One region of the Scandinavium lactucae genome, then DNA from elsewhere that is predicted to be linked to it. Evidence: predicted binding sites of a transcription regulator. Region 1 holds the regulator's gene; each other region holds the start of a gene.

Region 1 (7,322 bases):
GGCGGATGCCAGAAACATGAGCCGCAGCGAGCTTATCGAAGAGATACTGATGCAACAGCTGGCTGTGTTACACGGCCAGGAACGTGACTGAAAACACGAAATCTTTCACTTTCATTTAGCAGTGAGTGCAGTCCGGCGCAATTGCAGTTCCCGCGCACTTCTCCTCCTGCTATCATTGCCTTTATCTGTGGGCAACATTCCACCATCATTTCATTACGTTTCAAGAGGTTATTTTACTCATGGCAATCACAGGTATTTTTTTCGGCAGCGACACCGGTAACACCGAAAATATTGCGAAGATGATCCAGAAGCAGCTGGGCAAAGACGTTGCCGAGGTGCATGACATTGCCAAGAGCAGTAAAGAAGACCTCGAAGGTTTCGACATTCTGCTGCTGGGTATCCCAACCTGGTACTACGGTGAAGCACAGTGTGACTGGGACGACTTCTTCCCAACGCTGGAAGAGGTAGACTTCAACGGCAAACTGGTGGCCCTGTTCGGCTGTGGCGATCAGGAAGACTACGCAGAGTATTTCTGTGATGCGCTGGGCACCATCCGCGACATCATCGAACCACGCGGCGCGACCATCGTCGGTCACTGGCCAACCGAAGGCTACCATTTCGAAGCCTCTAAAGGTCTGGCCGATGACAACCATTTTGTTGGTCTGGCCATTGATGAAGATCGCCAGCCTGAACTGACCGCTGAACGCGTTCAGAAGTGGGTAAAACAAATCTCTGAAGAGCTGCACCTGGAAGAGATCAAGAACGCCTGATGATGTAACGGCGCAGCGCTCGCGTTGCGCCGTGTGATTGATGAACAGATCGATAGGTTGCGTAAAATTAATAGATATAAGCAATCAAATTAATCGCTACAAATTTTTAACTTTTGAGCACATATCTGTACAATGTCTTCTGTTTTGACGAGGTCGGATGTTTCGCTTTGCAGATGATGCCTCGTTTCTGAAAAGCATACTTTGCTCAGGGTTTGCAGTTTTCATTTAGGCACCGCAGTCCTATAATGAGACGCATTATCCTGAATTCATTCTTAGTAATACTTCCAATAAGGAAGTGTATCGCCTAGCAACAGGACTGATTCCGCATGACTGACAACAATACCGCATTAAAGAAGGCAGGCCTGAAAGTCACGCTTCCTCGATTGAAAATTCTGGAAGTGCTTCAGGAGCCTGACAATCACCATGTCAGTGCGGAAGACCTTTATAAACGCCTCATCGACATGGGCGAAGAAATTGGTCTGGCAACGGTGTATCGCGTTCTGAACCAGTTCGACGATGCCGGGATTGTCACCCGCCACAATTTCGAAGGCGGTAAATCTGTTTTCGAATTGACCCAACAGCATCACCACGATCACCTGATCTGCCTCGACTGTGGCAAGGTTATCGAATTCAGTGATGACTCTATCGAAGCGCGTCAGCGCGAAATTGCCACCAGACACGGCATTCGTCTGACCAACCACAGTCTGTATCTTTATGGCCATTGCGCAGAAGGTGACTGCCGTGAAGATGAGCACGCACATGATGGTGCCGAGAAATAATCGGACATCCAGAAAAGTAAAAGCCAACCTGACGGTTGGCTTTTTTATTGGCATTTTTGGCATAACGTTGGGGCAATAGCGCCAACCGTCGAGGGTTACGGCTTAGGCGTATTGTTACTGCGAATCTCTTTCCACACCTGATCACAACGGGCTTTGACTGCCTGATCGTTGCCGGTACGCGTCGCCAGAATACAATTCTGGTAATCCAGAACGCGTACACTTTCCTGAGTCGCAAACTGCTGATGAGTCTTGTCAGTTTTCAGTACGTTGAGCACGCTCTGGCAGGCTTCAATTTTATCCGGATTTCCTTCAGCGGTATTGATACAGGCGCTGTAGGCATCTTTCAGCTTGCTGTCTTCTTGTGGTGCAGGAGATGGCTGCGCACAGGCCACCAGCCCGGAAGCCATAACGGCGATAAGAATCAATTTTTTCATGATACGGCCTTATCAATGCGCGGCAGGTTTACCCTGCCGCACGCGTGTCAGAAGATAGTGAACGGGGCAATAACGATGAACTTCACGTCACGCTCATCCTGGAAGATGTTGCCATAACCGCCGCCCCAGCTTGGGATGTCGGAGTGGTTGTCGTATTGAGTGAAGTGCAGTTTGAACAGCGTGCCTTTCGCACGGCCTTCCTGCACGGTGTACATCGCATCAAAGCTGTAAGAAGACTCTTTGATTTTGTTCGAGGCGTTGTCTTCACGCTGACCTGCGCTGTTGATATACCAGTCCGCCGGTTTGGCATCCCAGGCATACACGTAAGATGCGCCGACGGCCCAGCCTGGCATATCCCAATTTTTCAGGTCATACATCGCACCGAAGAACACCGCTTTTTCGCCGTTGGCGTTGAAGTCTGAGCGGTTATCCCACCAGATATCCAGACGACCGTTGGAAGAAGCATAGGTCGGGGTCATACGCTGGAGGAAGTAACCCTGCTGGCCTTCTGCTTTTACCCACGTCCCTTCCAGGCGCAGGTCAACTACGTCAGCCACTTTATAGCCGAAGGTCAGTGCCTGTAACCACGCGGTGCCGTCGTAAATATCGTTAATGGTGTTGCTCTCAACGGTGTCACGCGCCCCATAGAATTGGTAGCTGGTTGAGAGTGGCGCGCCGGCAACATCAAATTTGTAGCTGGCTTTGGCGAAGTACTGATCCATAAAGCCTTCTGCCTGACCAAATGCGGCTTCGAGCACCAGGTCATTTTTGAAATCATACTTGGCACCAATGGAGTGCAGATACTCAACTTTGGTTTTCTTATCGTTCTGATAGAAATGGTCTGTTTCGAGGTGCCATGGAGCCTTATATTCGTTGGTCCACATATAGGAGAAGCTCAACGCACCAGCATCACCGTAATCAAAGTTTGCCCCGGCTTCTGCCCCTTGATAGGTACCTGGCATAAAGCTCCAGTGCGGCGCTAAAAGCGTTTGCCCGGTTGGCTGAATATAACCTGCACGCGCCCAGGTCGGACCCAGTTTGAATTTCGCGGCGGCTTTATAAAGGCTGATACCACTCTTATCGCCAGAGTAATCTTCGTCGTAGCCTTTATTAATGGATGAGAACGCAATTTCGTTTGGGTGTCCGCTTTCTGATGATTCCGCCATTTCGATAGCGGTGAAAGCAGCAATATCAAGGCCGATAAAATCGGCGGCATAGCCAGACTGGAAGTCGAGGTTGGCGTTCCAGGTGGAATGGGAAAGGTTAGTTTTGTATTTGTCGCCGTCGGTGACGTCTTTACGGTCACGTTCACGCTGCCAGTAATAAACACCGCCGGTTAAGGTTGAATCGTCTACGAATCCTGCTGCACTGGCTTGCGGAACTGCAATCCAGCCCGACATTGCGGTGACCCCGGCAATAGCCAGCGCCAGCGTACTACGTTTGCCACTGAACGTACGCATGTGTATATCCTCTTTGACTTTTAAAAACGCGCTCACAAAGGTGAACAGCGATAAAAAATAAGTACTGCAAAAAAGTAGCGAGGCAGAAATGTCCTAACGCTATGTCGGTAGACTATTTTTCGCGACGCGAATTATCAATCCTTTTTCCGCACGAAAGCACAAGATTATGACAGGGCGCACATATTTGATTGCGTTTTGTTACAAAGTTGCTTTTTGAAAGGAAATACCAGAAGGTGCATTAGGCTGGGGTTTTACAACGAATTAGAGAATAACGTCAGTTGAAAATGTAACAAGACAGAGGCGGTGTTTCATAGATCGAAATGATATTATTTCGCATCACGAAAATGACTTAAAAAAAGCGCCGCTCAGGGCGACGCTTTTTCATTAGGCGATAACGGAAAGATTACTCGCCCGCTTTGGCCCAGGTATCACGCAGACCGACGGTGCGGTTAAACACCAGCTTCTCAGCGGTGGTGTAACGGCTGTCTAGGCAGAAGTAACCCTCACGTTCGAACTGATGCGCTTTGCCCGCTTCAGCGGCTTTCAGCGAAGGCTCAGCATAGCCCTGCTTGATAACCAATGATTCCGGGTTGATGACCGCCAGGAAGTCCTCTGCGGCACCCGGGTTCGGTACGCTAAACAGACGATCGTACAGGCGAATCTCAACCGGCAGCGCATGCTGAGCGCTAACCCAGTGGATCACGCCTTTCACTTTACGGCCATCCGCCGGATCTTTACTCAGCGTATCGGCATCATAAGTACAGAAGATAGTCGTAATGTTGCCTTCTGCATCTTTCTCTACGCGCTCGGCCTTAATCACGTAAGCGTTGCGCAGGCGCACTTCTTTGCCCATCACCAGACGTTTGTACTGCTTGTTGGCTTCTTCACGGAAGTCAGCGCGATCGATCCAGATTTCACCACTGAACGGCACTTCACGGCTGCCCATTTCAGGTTTGCTCGGATGGTTCGGCATGGTGACGATTTCGCTTTCGCCCTGCGGGTAGTTTTCGATAACCAGTTTAACCGGATCGATAACCGCCATCGCACGCGGTGCATTGTCGTTGAGATCTTCACGAATGCAGGATTCCAGCGATGCAATCTCGATGGTGTTGTCCTGCTTGGTGACGCCGATGCGCTTACAGAACTCACGAATGGACGCGGAGGTATAGCCGCGACGACGCAGACCGGAGATGGTCGGCATACGCGGGTCATCCCAGCCTTCAACGTGCTTGTCGGTAACCAGCAGGTTCAGCTTACGCTTGGACATCACGGTGTATTCCAGATTCAGACGAGAGAACTCGTACTGACGTGGATGGACCGGAATGGAAATGTTGTCCAGCACCCAGTCGTACAGGCGACGGTTGTCCTGGAATTCGAGCGTACACAGCGAATGGGTAATGCCTTCCTGCGCATCACTAATGCAGTGGGTGAAGTCATACATCGGGTAGATGCACCACTTACTGCCGGTCTGATGGTGATCGGCGAATTTGATGCGATACAGCACCGGATCGCGCATCACGATGAACGGTGATGCCATGTCGATTTTGGCACGCAGACACGCTTTCCCTTCTTCGAAGCCACCGGCACGCATTTTTTCAAACAGCGCCAGGTTCTCTTCCACGCTGCGATCGCGGTACGGGCTGTTTTTACCCGGCTGCGTCAGGGTGCCGCGATATTCACGGATTTCGTCTGCGGAGAGTTCGTCCACATACGCCAGACCTTTGTTGATAAGCTCAATCGCATACTCGTGCAGCTTATCGAAGTAGTCAGAGGAGTAGCAGATGTCACCTGACCAGTGGAAGCCTAACCACTCGACGTCATGTTTGATCGACTCCACGTATTCGATGTCTTCTTTCACCGGGTTGGTGTCATCGAAACGCAGGTTGCACTGACCCTGATAATCCTGGGCGATGCCGAAGTTCAGGCAGATCGATTTCGCATGACCGATATGCAGATAACCGTTCGGCTCAGGCGGAAAACGGGTGTGCACGGTCGTATGCTTACCAGTGGCCAGATCTTCATCGATAATCTGGCGAATAAAGTTAGTCGGGCGGGCTTCTGCCTCACTCATCGCGGGTTCCTCAAGGCGTAAACAACATATAACGGAATATGATCTTATAAGCTGAGGGCGGAGACAACCCTTAGTTACAGAAAAATGGGGGTTAACAGAGAATATCGGGGCGGCGGGAGCGATAAAAAAGCGGCGGAGGATATTCCCCCGCCGCTAAGGCACATTCTATTACCCGTCATTCTTCAAGAGGCCTGTGCGTTGGCTGCATCCGCTCACCCCAGTCACTTACCTGAGTAAGCTCCTGGGGATTCTCAGACTTGCCGCCTTCCTGCCACTCGAATTATTTTGGGTATCCTCAGGAACGATTACTTGCCTTTAATCTCATACAGCGGCGTCACGCCTGCTACAACCTGACCCTGCGCCTTAATAACCAGGCCGCTGAAATCGTCGATGTTGCTACACACCACTGGGCTAATCATTGAGCGTGCGTTAGCGTTCAGGAAGTCCAGATCCATTTCCAGGACCGGCTGACCTGCAACCACTTCGGCACCCTCTTCTACCAGACGCGTGAAGCCCTGGCCGTTCAGTGCAACGGTATCGATCCCCATGTGGACAACGATTTCCGCGCCTTTTTCGGTTTCGAGGCAGAACGCGTGGTTGGTATTGAAGATTTTAACAATGGTACCTGCCGCCGGAGAGACAACCGTTTTTTCGGTGGGTTTCACCGCCACACCGTCGCCTACTGCTTTGCTGGCGAAGGCTTCATCAGGAACCTGATCGAGCGCAACCACATCCCCGGTCACTGGGGAAACCAGTGCCGCGATGGTGACCGCGTTTGGCACAGCCTGCGGTTTGACCGCGGCCTGGGCTGGCGCTGCTGCCGGAGCGGCTTCAGCGGCGGCAACGTGACCGGTGGTTTTCATCGCGTTAGCGATTTTTTCTGCCACGAAGCCCACGATAATCTGCACGCTGGTTTTGTTCAGACGAATCACACCAGAGGCACCCAGACGCTTAGCCAGCGCTTCGTTAACCAGCGCGGAATCTTTCACGTTCAGACGCAGACGAGTAATACAGGCATCAATCCCGGTCAGGTTGTCTGAACCGCCGACTGCGGCGATGTACTGGCGTGCCAGCTCGGACGCATCCTGCTCTTTATCACTGCTCACATTCACGTCCTGACCATCGGCTTCGCTACCGGCAACAGCCAGTTCGCGACCCGGAGTCATCAGGTTGAATTTGGTGATAGTGAAGCGGAACACTACGTAGTAGATAACGAAGAACACCAGACCCTGAGGGATCAGCATCCACCAGTGTGTCGCCAGCGGGTTACGCGAGGACAGCACCATATCCACCAGACCGGCGCTGAAGCCGAAGCCCGCAATCCAGTGCATGCTGGCAGCGATGAACACGGAGATACCGGTCAGCACAGCGTGGATGAAGTACAGAACAGGTGCCACGAACATGAAGGAGAATTCCAGCGGTTCGGTGATACCGGTGAAGAAGGCCGCGAATGCGCCCGCCATCATGATACCCAGTACCTTGGCTTTATTTTCTGGACGAGCACAGTGGTAAATCGCCAGTGCCGCACCCGGCAGACCGAACATCATGATCGGGAAGAAGCCCGCCTGATAACGACCGGTGATACCCACCACTGCTTTACCCGCTTCGATAGACTGCGCGCCGCCGAGGAAGTTAGGGATATCGTTAATACCGGCAACGTCAAACCAGAATACGGAGTTCAGCGCGTGGTGCAGACCCACCGGGATCAGCAGACGGTTGAAGAACGCATAGACGCCCGCGCCGACGGAACCCAGTTTCTGGATGTGCTCACCAAAGGCCACCAGACCGTCGAAGATAACCGGCCAGAC
Region 2 (7,322 bases), on a different contig from region 1:
GAATACCGAGTCGGGAAGAAAAAGAACTTAATAAAATGCTGCAGGTGACCAGCACCGAACCCAGAATAAACAGACTAATTATTGCCCCGGCATCCAACGTTCACGTACTCCCTTAATCGCGTGAATAGAGTCTAAAACGTTACCATAGAAGTCCGTGAAACGATGGATTTATCAGAGCTATGAATGCATTTTTTATTCAATGAGGGTGGGATGACCGGAAATCGACAAGGTTGTGGCTTTTTCACCGTGAACCAGACGGGCCTGCGCGCCAAGCGGCAGCGTAACCGTGCGTTGTTCGTGACCAAAGTCGAGCCCACTGATGACCGGAATTCGTAATCGCGACTGGAGATAAGCCATCATTTCCGGTAAATCGTAACCCGCGTCGTAATCATTCGGCTCCGCGCCGCTGAAGCTGCCGAGCACAATCGCCTGCTGACGCCCGAGAATCCCGGCATGGAACAGTTGCAGCAGCATACGCTCCACCCGGAACGGGTGTTCGTTGATGTCTTCCAGCACCAGAATGCCGTTGTCGATTTCCGGCAGCCACGGCGTGCCGACAAGGGAGGTTAGCATGGCCAGATTGCCGCCCCACAGCGTGCCTTTCACGTCACAGGCAGGGCCGTTGCCTTGCCATTCGACGGTGAACGCCGGGTTACGCAGCGCGCGCCAGAAATGTTCGAGGGTAAATTCGTTCAGGTTATCGGCACCGAAATTTCCCGCCAGCATCGGGCCGCTGAAGGTGATCACCCCTTTGCACAGCAGCGCCATCTGAATGGCGGTGAAATCGCTATGGCCGCAAATGAGTAGCGGATCATGACGCTGGCGGGTAGCTAACGCCTGCCAGTCAATCATGTCGAGCAAACGACTGGCCCCGTAACCACCGCGGACCGGCATCACAACCGTATTACTGCCCGCGAGCTGTGCCAACGCGTTGATGTCGCCTGCACGCTCGGCTTCATTACCGGCAAAACGCTGCTGGCGACGCGTGAGAATCGACTGATTGTTAATCGGGTGTCCGGCCGCTGTCAGGCGCTCAATCCCGCGGATGGCGGCCTGTTGGTTAATGCAATAGCCCGATGGCGCAATCAGATGAAACAGATTCATGGCAATTCCTTGCTGAGAATGAAACGGTTATCATGCCGCCTGAACATCGCGTTGTCATTAGCGCCGCACACTTCAGTGAAAAGGAAAGAAGCGTGAAATTGAGATGGTTTGTTGTTTTAGTTGTCTTGCTTGCCGGATGCAGTTCAAAACCGAAATACGATTACCGTAATCCACCTTATAACCCGACGGTGCCGGTGCAGCGTGCGATGCAATGGATGCCCATCAGCCAGAAGGCCGGGGCAGCCTGGGGGCTTGATCCTAAATTCATCACCGCCATTATCGCGGTGGAATCGGGGGGGAATCCTAACGTGGTCAGTAAATCGGGGGCGGTGGGCCTGATGCAGCTTAAACCGTCCACCGCCGGGCGGGAAGTGTACCGCTATATGGGCTGGAAGGGCGATCCGTCAGTCAGCGAGCTGAAAAACCCGGAACGTAACATCTCGATGGGCACCGCCTACTTCAGCATCCTTGAGCACGGCGTGCTGGCGGGGATTAAAGATCCGGAAGTGATGCAGTATGCGCTGGTCACCTCTTACGTCAACGGCGCGGGTGCGCTGCTGCGTACCTTCTCCTCCGATCGCAAAAAAGCGATAGAGGAGATAAACGATATGGATAAAGAGGAATTCTTCGACCACATCGTCAAAAACCACCCATCGCCACAGGCTCCGCGCTATATCTGGAAGGTGCAGAAAGCGATGGACGCTATCGACTAACTAACGCACTTTGTTTGCGCGCTCACGCGCCTCACGCTCCAGCGAGAAAATAATCCGCTGGAGCGTGCGCTCCATTGCCGGGCTGACGTTGAGAAAACGAAAGCTCAGGCGCGGGGTGCTAATTGTCTCATTCTTGCTGTCCACCACCTTGTGTTCGCTGAGCGAAAGCAGCTGCGCGTCGAAGTGGAATTTTCCCCATTCCCCCATATCGAGTTCCAACTGTGAGAACATCACCCCGGCTTTCAGAATAGCCGGTGGCGCAGACTCCATCAGCCCCCCCATTCCGCCAAGCGACAGGTCACACAGACGAAAACGAATTTCACTTTTATCAGCCAGTTTTGCCCGGCAGTAATAGATCGGGTGCAGCGGGGCGGAGATGCGGAAAAACTCACGGCGCTGAATAAACCACAGCGACGAAGGGATAGGCAGGGTGAAGGCGGGCAAATCGAGGAACTGACCATGATTCACCTTCGGTACGGTAAATTCTATTTTGGCTCCCTGGGTTTCGGCAGAAAGAGTGATATTTTCAGCACGCTGAACCGCGCGGTTCTCATACTCCTGGCTACCATAGTCGATGATCAACGCCTGAGGAGAGATGTCGAGAATGCGGCTAATAAATTGCGATGTTCCCCAGCAAACACGCAACGGGATACGATCGCGGTGCAGATCGCGAAGAACGTTTAACACTGCCAGCGGATTTTGTTTCAGGAATTGCTCATTGTAATGACTCACGCCCGGTAGCTCCTTATTTGACAGAGATTCGATCAACTATCGGCAGCGCCCTACAGAACTTAATACAAACGGGTGAAAAATTTATTTCTAATAAATATTTTCCCCCGTTGACCAACTTTTCAGGAATGTTTACCTATACTTAAGAGACGCGGGGCTTACAATAATCCTGTTTTTATTGTGGTTAATTTGTTTATTTGGAGGAGGGTTAAAATGGGTATTCTGACCTGGATTATATTCGGACTGATTGCGGGTGTTATTGCCAAACTGCTGATGCCAGGACGTGATGGCGGCGGCTTTATCCTCACCTGTATCCTGGGGATTGTCGGTGCTGTAGTGGGGGGGTGGCTGGCAACCATGTTTGGTATTGGGGACGTGTCCGGCTTTAACCTGCACAGCTTCCTGGTCGCCGTTGTAGGTGCCGTTGTGGTGCTGCTGGTGTTCCGATTGCTGCGTCGCAACGCATAATACAGTTGCCCGGCGGCACAGACTTGCCGGACCTACGGATTACACGGTAGGCCCGGCAAGCGTAGCGCCACCGGGCAATTTTCTTATTTATCCTCAGAAATCATATCCGACGGTGGCAATCACCGAACGCTCCGCACCCCAATAGCAGTTATTGGTGCCGTAACAGCCGGAAATATACTCTCTGTCAGTCAGGTTATTCGCATTCACCTGTAAATACGCGCCTTTTAGCGCCGATGTCCACGCCCCGAGATCGGCGCGAATCATCGCATCAAACAGAGTGGTGGACGGCAGACGTTCGGTATTCGCGTCGTCAGCCCACTGTTTGCCGATATAACGCACACCCGCGCCCGCGCTGATACCGTAATCAAATTTATAGTGCGCCCACAGGGAAGCCATCTGGTCCGGCGTCAGCTGCGGCGTATTGTCGTCGGTGCCATCTTTGGTATCGGCAAAGCGTAAACGGTTCCAGGTATAGCCCGCGATGGTGCTCAGGCGCGGCGTGAGCTGGTTACGCGCTTCGAGTTCCACACCCTGCGAATGCACTTTCCCGGCGGGCAGGAAGGTCGCGGTGGCGATATTCGGGTCACGGGTAGCGACATCTTTCTGCGTCAGATCATACATCGCAATACTGTACATGTCGGCAGTGCCCGGCGGCTGGAATTTCAGACCCGCTTCGAACTGCTCGGCGGTGGTCGGTTTCAGCAGCGTACCGTCCGGACCGGACAGCATCGCCGGGGTGATCGCCTGGCTGTAGCTCATGTACGGAGACAGGCCATTCTCAAAGGCATACAGCAGCGAGGCGCGGCTGCTGATATGGTCATCGGAACGGCGCGACGAGGTGCCAAAGGTATCGCTCACCTGCTGGGAAACAATACGGTCGTAACGGGTGGAGAGATCCGCATGCCAGCGGTTCCACACCATCTCATCTTGCAAATAGATACCGGTCTGATAATAGCGACGATTGTTATAATCGCTGTAGGTCACGGTATGCCCGGTCTGTGCGGTATACCCGGTAAACGGATTGAGCGGATTGGCGCTGCCCGCACCGGTCCACAGGTCATTGCGGAAGCGATGATATTCCCCGCCCAGCACCACGGTGTGTGATACCTCGCCGGTGTTGAAATCGGCCTTAATACGGTTATCGGTTGACCAGCCGTCGAGCGAGCCTTCAGAACCGCTGTAGCCGCGTGCCAGCATATCGCTGTCGCCTATCCAGCCCACTTGATACACCTGGTCCAGATTCACATTCGAATGGGTATAACTTCCGCTGGAAGAGACCGACCAGACATCGTCGAACTGGTGATTAAATTCGTAGCTGTAGATCTGCTCGCGGCGCTGATAGCCGTCGCCCGGATCGCCTTCATTGGTGTGATTACTCAGCTTACGACCGTTGTGCTCATAGCGGGTGCCGTCCAGCGGCAGCGAGCCGTGGTAGCCGCCGGATGGATCTTTTTGCAGATAGGCCCGCAGCAACAGGCTGGTGTCAGAATCGGGCTGCCATAGCAGCGACGGAGAGATCGCGTAACGTTCTTCGCGGGTATTATCCACCTGCGTATCGGTATTGCGGGTAATGCCAATCACCCGGTACGCCCACTGGTCGTTAATGGCATCGGTATAATCGAACGCCGCGCCTTTAGTGCTCTGGGTGCCGCCAAATACCTGTACGTGACCTTCGGAGCTAAATTGGGGACGCTTTGAGGTCAGATTCACCAGCCCGCCCGGCACGCTTTGGCCGTATAGCGCGGAAGAGGGACCTTTGATAACGTCGATGCGGTCGAGGAACCACGGGTCAATCTGAATGACGTTATGACTGCCGCCATCACTCATCAGGCGCATCCCGTCGAGGAAAATGTTATCCACGTCGCCGCCGTGATAGCCGCGCAGGGAAATAGCGTCGAAGCGGGTGGCCGAGCCGCCAAAGGTGCTGTACACCCCCGGGGTGTAGCTCAGCGCCTGGCTGACGTTAGTCACACCCTGATCTTCCATCTGCTCACGGGTCACTACCGATACCGATTGGGCGGTGGTGATCAGGGGTTGATCGGTTTTGGTCGAACCGGTGGATGTTTTAGCGGTGTAGCCTTTGGTCGGAGCGGTAGCGGATTCAACCGGCTGGGCCGTGACGACCACCGTTTCTTCTGCGAAGGTTGAGCAGGGGAACGCCAGCGCCAGGGCGCAAAAGACCGACGAGCGTTTGAGAAGCAAAGTGTTATTCATTGCATAATCCTGAAAAACGCGGCCTGGCACTCCTGTGCGCCACCGTGTCAAAAGGTGCGAAAATGTCATTTTTCGTTAAAAAAGAATGCGAATTATTATTGTTTGCGTTAGCGAGGTCAAGAGAGGGACTAAGCAGCCCTGCTACCATTTCTGGTAGCAGGCTGATAAGGGGGATTAGGCTTTTTCAGCCGGAGTGAGAGCAGCCGTTGCAGGCGCAGGCGTTTTGTCGGCTTCTGGGGCTTTCTTGTCTGATGGGGCGGGGCTGGCTGCCGGGGCTGGGCGGTTTTTAGGCACGTCATCGCACGGCTGCGCTTTCGGGCAGATCAAATCCAGCATTTTCAGGGTCACGCCATTACTCCAGCCGAAGCCATCCTGTAACGGATATTCCCCGCCACCACCGCCGGTGCCGGTCGAGGTGATGTCATATTTCTCGACCAGTTTTTGCTGGCTGTCGTAGGTGTGCTGCACGTTGGTCAGGAAACGCCAGCTGACCTCCATCGCGATCTTATCCTTGCCGTAGTTTTGCAGCCCTTCGGCGGCGACCCATTGCAGCGGGGCCCAGCCATTCGGCGCATCCCATTGCTGTCCGCTGTTCACGGTGGTGGTGGTGATGCCGCCTGGTTTCAGCAGGCGGGACTCAGTAACCGACGCCATTTTCGCCGCGCGATCGCTGGAGGCCGCATTGACATACAGCGGGAACAACGCGGCGGCAGTCAGCTGATTACGCACCTTTTGGGTTTTCAAATCGTAATCGGCGTACCAACCCTCTTTCTCATTCCACAGGTGATTTTCGATGGCCTTCTGGCGGTCGTTGGCCATCGCGTCATAACGCGCCGCTTTGGCATCATCCCCGGCAGCTTTGCTGGCGCTGGCGATGATTTTTTCCATTTTGAACATCAGGGCATTAAGGTCGACCGGCACAATGCTGGTCGTGCGGAGGGTGCTGAGTTTTTGCGGGTCATCCATCCAGCGCGAACTGAAGTCCCAGCCGGACGCGGCGGCAGAGCGCAGGTCGCGGTAAATTTCGGTCGCCGGGCGGTTCGGATTGCTCTTGGCGGTATTCACATCGTCGAGCCACGATTCCGGACGCGGGGTGTCTTTGTCATCCCAGTAGCGGTTGAGCACCGCGCCGTCGCTAAGTTTCACCACCCGTTTGTCGGCCTTACCGTTTTGCAGCGAATCCTGACCGTCCATCCAGTAGGCGTGCTCTTTTTCCATCTGTGGCAGATAGGTTTTCAGCGCATCGCGGTCGTGAGTAGCCAGCAGTTCAACCATCAGCGAGAAGAACGGCGGCTGCGAGCGGCTCAGATAGTAGCTGCGGTTACCGTTTGGAATATGGCCCCAGGTGTCAATTTCATAGGCAAAGTTGGCAACCATATCCTCGATTTTGTCCCAGTGACCGCTTTCCGCCAGGCCGAGCATGGTGAAATAACTGTCCCAGTAATAGACCTCACGGAAGCGTCCGCCGGGCACGACATACGGCTTGGGCAGCGGCAGCAGGGAATCCCATTTTGCAGCGCTGTCGGTGGTGCGGGTCAGAACCGGCCACAGGCCATCAATATGGGCCCGCAGGCTCTGGCCTTTCGGCGGCACGTATTTGTCTTTTTCCTGCGGCAGGGTGAAGTTCACCTCCACAAAATGGCGCAGGTCAAAACTGCTCTGATTTCGCTGCATCCGGTAATCAGCGAGGATCATCAACGGATCCCCGTTAGGCACCGCATCGGCAAAGGTTTTCTGGTCCGGGAACAGCTTCGCGCTCTGCACGTCATTGAACAGCGGGCCAAACAAAATATCCGGCGATTGCGGCGTGGCGGTCTGGACATCGTCAGCCTGGGCTGAGGCCACGCTTAACGAAAGTAGGGCACCGCCGAGGGCCAGTTGCAGAGCAAAGTACAGTGCGTCAGGACGGCGCAAAACGGGTTTATTCATTGTTGATTCTCCTTTTTAGCTGCGCAGTTTCCGCTGTTAACAACCATAGCCGAATATCGTTCCCCGCGCGTGTTACAGATAACGTTTCGCGCATTTCCAGAAAAATTACCGTTGCGTTTCAAATAAAAAACGCAAACCCGATAACCGGGCTTGCGTGCAACGATC
Region 3 (7,322 bases), on a different contig from region 1:
CGCCTCGATCTGGCGTGGGACGGTAAAGGCGACCCTAAGCTGCTGGAAAATAATGCCGATACGCCAACCTCACTGTACGAAGCGGCGTTTTTCCAGTGGATCTGGCTCGAAGATCAGCAGAATGCGGGCAACCTGCCAGCGGGCAGCGATCAGTTCAACAGTCTGCAAGAAAAGCTGATTGAACGCTTCGCTGAACTGCGCGAACAGCACGGTTTTGGCCTGCTGCATTTCGCCTGCTGTCGCGACACCACCGAAGACCGTGGCACGGTACAGTATCTGCAAGACTGCGCCAATGAAGCGGGTGTGGCGAGCGAGTTCCTGTATATCGAAGATATCGGGCTTGGCGAAAAAGGACAGTTTACCGACCTGCACGATCAGGTTATCGGCAACCTGTTCAAGCTGTATCCGTGGGAATACATGCTGCGCGAGATTTTCTCCACCAAGCTGGAAGATGCTGGCGTTCGCTGGCTGGAACCGGCGTGGAAAAGCATTATCTCTAACAAAGCGTTGTTGCCGATGCTGTGGGAAATGTTCCCGGATCATCCGAATCTGCTACCAGCCTATTTCGCCGAAGATAATTATCCGCCAATGGATAAGTACGTCATCAAACCTATTTTCTCACGCGAGGGTGCCAATGTGTCGATCGTTGAACATGGCAAAGTGCTGGAAGCGGTAGAAGGGCCATACGGGGAAGAAGGAATGATCGTCCAGCAGTTCTATGAACTGCCGAAGTTTGGCGACAGCTATACGCTGATCGGCAGCTGGTTGATCAACGATCAACCAGCCGGGATCGGCATCCGTGAAGACCGGGCGTTGATCACCCAGGATCTGTCACGTTTCTATCCGCATATCTTTGTGGAGTAATTTTTGCCCGGCGGCGCATGCTTGCCGGGCCCACACGTCAACGTCACCAGGCCTTAACCTATCTGCACCGACAACATGCTCAAACTGCCCATTTCGATGCCATCGGTCGGCAGCGTAATCGCCTCTTTGCCATCCCACGCGCCTAACACGTACAGCAGCGGCAGATAATGATCCGCCGTCGGGTTCGACAGCGCCCCGCCTTCGTGATCGAGATAGTTCACCAGCGGGTGATCCTCTGTCGGCCCTTGCCAGTGAAGATTCTCTTTCACAAATTCATTGAACGATGTCGCCCACGGATACGGCGTGTTTTCACCGTGCCAGCGCGCGGTACGCAGGTTGTGAACCACATTCCCGCTCGCCACCAGCATGATGCCTTCATCACGCAGCGAAGCCAGCTTGCGCCCCATTTCCATATGCCAGGCGGGTGGTTTGGTGCTGTCGATACTGAGCTGTACCATCGGAATATCAGCCTCCGGGTACATCTTGATTAACACCCCCCACGATCCGTGGTCGAAACCCCAAGCTTCTTTATCGAGCGCGACAGGCACCGGGGCCAGTAGCTCAACCAGACGCTGTGCCAGCTCGGGCGAACCCGGCGCAGGATAATGGGTGTCGTACAGTGCCTGCGGAAAACCACCGAAGTCGTGGATCGTTTTCGGCGCTTCCATCGCTGTCACGCCCGTTCCACGGGTAAACCAGTGCGCGGAAATCGCAACGATTGCTTTCGGACGCGGCAGCGTGGCTCCGAGTTGCTGCCAGGCACGGGTGTACACGTTATCCTCCAGCACGTTCATCGGACTACCGTGACCTAAAAACAGCGCTGGCATACGGGAAGAAGACATGATGATATCCTTACAAGAACAGTCGATTTGATGGTTCTACATTACGCGCTTTCTGAACCCGAAGAACTCAGATAACGGTGATGAAGATCATCAGGAAATTTGAATGTAAGGACACGTAAAAGCCCGATTTCCCCTCTCGCTTTCGGGGAAAGAGATCTTTACTATAAATGATAATCATTATCATGAAGGAGTTTTCATGTCAGTACCCTTGCTCCTGACCCTGCTCGCTGGTGGGGCCACTTTTATTGGGGCTGTCCTCGGCGTTATTGGCCAAAAGCCCTCCAACCGCGTGCTCGCGTTTTCACTTGGCTTTGCCGCGGGCATTATGCTGCTGATTTCCTTAATGGAGATGCTGCCTGCCGCCCTCGGCACTGAAGGCATGTCTCCGGTTCTAGGCTACGGCATGTTTGTGGTCGGCCTGCTGGGCTATTTCGGCCTCGATCGCCTGTTGCCGCACGCCCATCCGCAAGATTTAATGCAGGGTGAAAAAGCAGTGATGCCACGTAACCTGCGGCGGACCGCGATGCTACTGACGCTCGGCATCAGCCTGCACAACTTCCCGGAAGGCGTGGCAACCTACGTGACAGCCAGCAGTAATCTGGAGTTAGGGTTTGGCATTGCGCTGGCGGTAGCGCTGCACAATATTCCTGAAGGATTGGCGGTCGCCGGGCCGGTTTATGCCGCGACGGGCTCAAAACGCAAAGCCATTTTCTGGGCAGGGATTTCCGGAATGGCCGAAATTCTTGGTGGCGTACTGGCGTGGTTAATTCTCGGCTCGCTGGTGTCCCCGGTGGTGATGGCGGCGATTATGGCGGCGGTTGCCGGGATAATGGTTGCGCTGTCGGTCGATGAACTGATGCCGCTGGCAAAAGAGATCGATCCGCATAACAACCCAAGCTACGGCGTTTTGTGCGGGATGTCGGTGATGGGGCTTAGCCTGGTGCTGCTTCAGTCGATGGGATTCGCTTAGAATTTACACAGAGCCAGATAGTAAAACGCCGGGAATATATCCCGGCGTTGTTCATTTCACGTCAGACAAGCTTAGCTGGCCTTACGCTCATGCTTTTGGCGGTATTCTACCAGGTCTTCGATGGTCACGACTGGCATGTTGTGTTCCTGAGCAAACTTGATGCACTCCGGCGCACGCGCCATGGTACCGTCGTCATTGGTCAGTTCACACAGGACGCCTGCAGGTTTGAAGCCTGCCAGGGTCACCAGATCGATAGTCGCTTCGGTGTGGCCGCCGCGCGTCAGCACGCCACCCGCCTGCGCACGCAGTGGGAACACGTGGCCCGGGCGATGCAGGTCTGACGGCTTCGCGCCATCGGCAATGGCGGCGCGGACGGTGGTTACGCGGTCAGCGGCAGATACGCCGGTCGTCACGCCGTGTGCGGCTTCGATAGTCACGGTAAAACCGGTGCCGAAGGCGCTGGTGTTGTTTTCCACCATCATCGGTAGGTCGAGCTGCTTACGGCGTTCTTCGTTGATGCACAGGCACACGATGCCGCTGCCGTGGCGAATGGTCAGCGCCATCTGCTCAACGGTCATGGTTTCGGCGGCAAAGATCATATCGCCTTCGTTTTCGCGGTTTTCATCGTCGAGCACCATCACTCCGCGACCTTCGCGCAGCGCGGATAACGCGTGTTCAACGCGTTCTAATGCAGTACCAAAAGAGGAAAGTAGCGTCTGATTCATGGTAAAAGACCTCATTAAAATTATGGTTACCAGAATCAGGGCAGTCTTAGGAGTACCGACAAAGCGGCAAAAAAATAACGTGAGCGGGCCGTGCCCGTGGATCGTTACTCTCTCCCATCCGGACTCTAACCGTCGGCCCCGGAATTACACCGGATCTGCTGACCTTCAAACTGGCGTCTGAAGCGCTCGCGGGCTTTCAACCTGAGTTGATTTACCGCCGGTGGGGAATTTCGCCCCGCCCTGAGAATAAGCGAGATAACTATAACGCTAATGATTATTGGCGGCAATGCATAAGCTTCAAACATTTCTGGTTTATAGGCCCGGCATAAGGCACTACAATAATCTGTAAAACCGACCAGATCAGGGAAACCGTAATGATTGATCCGAAGAAAATTGAACAGATCGCCCGCCAGGTTCACGAGTCAATGCCGAAAGGCCTGCGTGATTTTGGCGATGACGTTGAGAAGAAAATCCGCCAGGTGCTGCAATCTCAGCTGACGCGTCTGGATCTGGTCAGCCGCGAAGAGTTCGACGTGCAGACTCAGGTGCTGCTGCGCACCCGGGAAAAGCTGGCACTGCTGGAACAGCGTATCAGCGACCTGGAAAGCCGCTCTACTGCCGTCACGCCTGCTCCGGCCATTCCTCCGGTAGACGAGTAATGCAGAATTGCCCGGTGGCGCTGACGCGTACCGGGCTTACAACAGGCAGTCGCAACGTTACTTGCTGCTGTCTTTCTGAATACGCTTGATAATGTTGGTGGTTGAACAGCCATCTTCAAAGTTCAGCACCATCACTTCCCCACCGTTGGCCCAGACTTCCTCGCTGCCCGCGATTTGATCCGGCTTATAATCCCCACCTTTCACCAGCAGATCTGGCAGAATTCCGGCGATCAGACGCTGCGGCGTATCCTCTTCAAACGAGACCACCCAGTCGACCGATTCCAGCGCACCAAGCACAATCATGCGCTGATCGAGCGGGTTCACCGGACGGGTTTCTCCTTTCAGGCGCTTAGTCGAGGCATCGCTGTTCACCGCGACAATCAGACGATCGCCGAGTTTACGTGCGTTGGACAGATAAGAGACGTGGCCCGCGTGCAGAATGTCGAACACGCCGTTGGTCATCACCACTTTCTCACCCCGCTTACGCGCCGCGAGTACCGCCTGCTTCAGCTCGGCTTCGCTCATCACGCCGAAACCGGTATCTGCCCGGCCGCGTACCGCATTTTCCAGCTCGATGGGCGACACGGTCGACGTCCCAAGTTTACCAACCACTACCCCCGCCGCGGCATTGGCAAAGAAGCAGGCTTCTTCGAGTGAATTGCCCGCGGCCAGCGTCGCCGCCAGCACGCCAATCACCGTATCACCGGCCCCGGTCACGTCGTACACTTCCTGTGCCTGGGTCGGCATATGCAGCGGCGCTTTGCCCGGTTGCAACAGGGTCATCCCCTGCTCGGAACGGGTCACCAGTAACGCGGACAGCTCGTAATCGGCGATGACCTTCATGCCGCGCTCGACGATTTCCGCTTCGCTTTTGCACTTCCCGGCGACGGCTTCAAATTCAGACAGGTTTGGTGTCAGCAGCGTCGCGCCGCGATACCGCTCAAACTCGGTGCCTTTCGGGTCGATCAGCACCGGAACTCCCGCTTTACGCGCCAGTTGAATCATCTCCTGCACGCTTTCCAGCGCGCCCTTGGCGTAATCAGAGAGCACCAGCGCTCCAATGTGGCTCAGCGCCTGCTGAATGCGCTCGTGCATCGGCTGCGGGTCAACCCCGGCAAACCCTTCTTCGAAGTCCAGACGGATCAGCTGCTGATTGCGTGACAGCACACGCAGCTTGGTAATGGTCGGATGCGTCGGCACGGAAACGAAATCGCATTTGACGTTCACATCGGCCAGCGCTTTGCTCAGCGCACGTGCCGCATCGTCGATGCCGGTCAGGCCCACCAGACGCGAATGCGCGCCGAGCGAAGCGATGTTCATTGCCACGTTAGCCGCGCCGCCAGGGCGTTCTTCGATGGTATCCACCTTCACCACCGGGACCGGAGCCTCCGGAGAGATGCGGCTCGTTGGGCCGTACCAGTAGCGGTCCAGCATCACATCACCGACAACCATCACACCTGCACGTTCAAACTCTGGCAGCGTTACTTTCATTCCAGACTCCTGAAAGATTCATTAATTGCGCGCGATAATACCATCTCAGGGCAGCACCAGCCACTTTCGCCAGCTGGCGATGACCAGCTCACGTTCTGCCACAAAAGCGTCCGGTGCCACGTGGCCCGGCGCTTCCTGCAACGCCAGATGATGCAAGGCATCGCGCAGCGTGGTGTAAGCCCGACTCAACGCCAGCGCTTCCTGTTCGTCCATAATGTCGTTTTGGGCCAGCAGTTCGAGGATACGCACGTTATCCGACCAGCGCGTCAGCTTCGGTTTATGGTGGGCGAAGCGCAACACCAGATATTGCGTAATAAACTCGATATCGGTGATACCGCCCTCATCGGCTTTAATATCAAAGCGATCGCGGTGTTTACCCCCAAGGTGCGCGCGCATTTTTTCGCGCATTTCACGCACGTCGGTTTGCAGCTTTTCGCCTTCGCGGGAAGTGGTCAAAATGTCGCGGCGAATCGCATCAAACTGCGCCTGCAACTGCGGATCGCCATACACCACGCGGGCACGCACCAGGGCCTGATGTTCCCAGGTCCAGGCTTCATGATGCTGATAATCGGCAAACGAATCCGTGGTGGTAACAAGCATTCCCGCCGCACCGGACGGACGTAAGCGAGCGTCCACTTCGTACAGAATGCCCGAGGAGGTTCGGGTGCTGAACAGATGCATGATGCGCTGAGCCAGACGCAGATAGAACTGGCGACCGTCAATTTCACGTTCGCCGTCGGTCATGACGTCGAGCGGGCAATCATGCAGGAACACGAGATCGAGGTCAGAGCTGTAGCCCAGTTCCCAGCCGCCGAGTTTGCCGTAACCGATCACCGCAAAACCGCGTCCCTGACGCTCTGCCAGGTGGCGGGGCTGACCAAAACGAGCCACCATTTGCGTCCATGCCTGCTGTACCACCGCGTCGATCATCGCCTCCGCCAGCCAGGTTAAGTGATCGCTCACTTTCATTACCGGCAGCGTTCCGGCGATATCCGCCGCCGCCACGCGCAGCAGTTGCGCCTGCTTAAACTGACGCAGCGCTTCGAGCTGCTGCTCTTCATCTTCTTCCGGTACGCGCAGCAGATACTGACGCAACTCATCGCGATAGGCGTCGGTGGCTGTGGGTTGATACAGCGTATTCGGATCGAGCAGTTCATCCAGCAGAAGCGGATAGCGCGCCAGCTGGGTAGCCACCATCGGCGAGGCGGCACAGAGGCGAATCAAATGCTTGAGCGCGCCGGGGAACTCACTCAGCAGTTCGAGATACGTCGTGCGCGTGACGATCCCGGTCAACAGAGGAATAATGCGCGCCAGCGGCACCGGGGCATCTTCCCGGCTGCACACATCGCTCAGCAAATGCGGCATTAACGAATCCAGCACCTGACGTCCACGCGGCCCGATAGTGCGTCGGTCGAGCTCTTTGCGGAAATCGGCCACCAGCGTCAGGACCTGATGACGGGCGCTGTCGCTCAGATGCGCCAGTCCCGGCAGGGTGTCGTCTTCCTGCAATGCGTCCTGCCACAGCTCGCGCCAGTGCTCAGAAAGCTGTTCATCCGCCGACGTTTCTTCGTCATCGCCAATCAGGGCGTTAAAAATCTGCCGTACGCGGGTCATCTGCTCTTCCAGCGCCTGCGCCAGCGTTTCCCAGTCGGCGAACCCCATCCCCCATGCCAGACGCGCGCGGTTGAGTTCATCCTGCGGCAGGGTTTGCGTCTGTTCATCATTAATGCTTTGCAGCAGGTTTTCCAGACGGCGTAAAAACAGATAGGCA

What was found. Region 1 encodes Fur, which represses iron uptake genes when iron is present. Its sites were predicted from a motif close to ATAATAATGAGAACNACTATCAA; they were not measured.
Region 2: a site for Fur is predicted at 5,308-5,330, ahead of SIK69_RS08180 (TonB-dependent siderophore receptor). Genes of this name have one in related genera too.
Region 3: a site for Fur is predicted at 1,868-1,890, ahead of zupT (zinc transporter ZupT). Genes of this name have one in related genera too.

What each region holds. Positions count from the first base shown of each region.
Region 1 covers NZ_JAWXRD010000035.1:49,638-56,959, forward strand. Annotated here, with positions in the region: gene ybfE (LexA regulated protein) at 1-91, shown strand, start outside; gene fldA (flavodoxin FldA) at 240-770, shown strand; gene fur (ferric iron uptake transcriptional regulator) at 1,097-1,549, shown strand; gene SIK69_RS15430 (ChiQ/YbfN family lipoprotein) at 1,645-1,983, opposite strand; gene chiP (chitoporin ChiP) at 2,031-3,443, opposite strand; gene glnS (glutamine--tRNA ligase) at 3,847-5,514, opposite strand; gene nagE (N-acetylglucosamine-specific PTS transporter subunit IIBC) at 5,820-7,322, opposite strand, start outside.
Region 2 covers NZ_JAWXRD010000027.1:33,858-41,179, reverse strand. Annotated here, with positions in the region: gene SIK69_RS08205 (potassium/proton antiporter) at 1-97, opposite strand, end outside; gene ldcA (muramoyltetrapeptide carboxypeptidase) at 193-1,104, opposite strand; gene emtA (membrane-bound lytic murein transglycosylase EmtA) at 1,197-1,817, shown strand; gene ycgR (flagellar brake protein YcgR) at 1,818-2,549, opposite strand; gene SIK69_RS08185 (GlsB/YeaQ/YmgE family stress response membrane protein) at 2,760-3,014, shown strand; gene SIK69_RS08180 (TonB-dependent siderophore receptor) at 3,108-5,228, opposite strand; gene treA (alpha,alpha-trehalase TreA) at 5,403-7,157, opposite strand.
Region 3 covers NZ_JAWXRD010000029.1:89,409-96,730, forward strand. Annotated here, with positions in the region: gene SIK69_RS10950 (glutathionylspermidine synthase family protein) at 1-864, shown strand, start outside; gene ygiD (4,5-DOPA-extradiol-dioxygenase) at 918-1,706, opposite strand; gene zupT (zinc transporter ZupT) at 1,903-2,676, shown strand; gene ribB (3,4-dihydroxy-2-butanone-4-phosphate synthase) at 2,748-3,401, opposite strand; FMN riboswitch at 3,504-3,653, opposite strand; gene ubiK (ubiquinone biosynthesis accessory factor UbiK) at 3,776-4,060, shown strand; gene hldE (bifunctional D-glycero-beta-D-manno-heptose-7-phosphate kinase/D-glycero-beta-D-manno-heptose 1-phosphate adenylyltransferase HldE) at 4,118-5,551, opposite strand; gene glnE (bifunctional [glutamate--ammonia ligase]-adenylyl-L-tyrosine phosphorylase/[glutamate--ammonia-ligase] adenylyltransferase) at 5,597-7,322, opposite strand, start outside.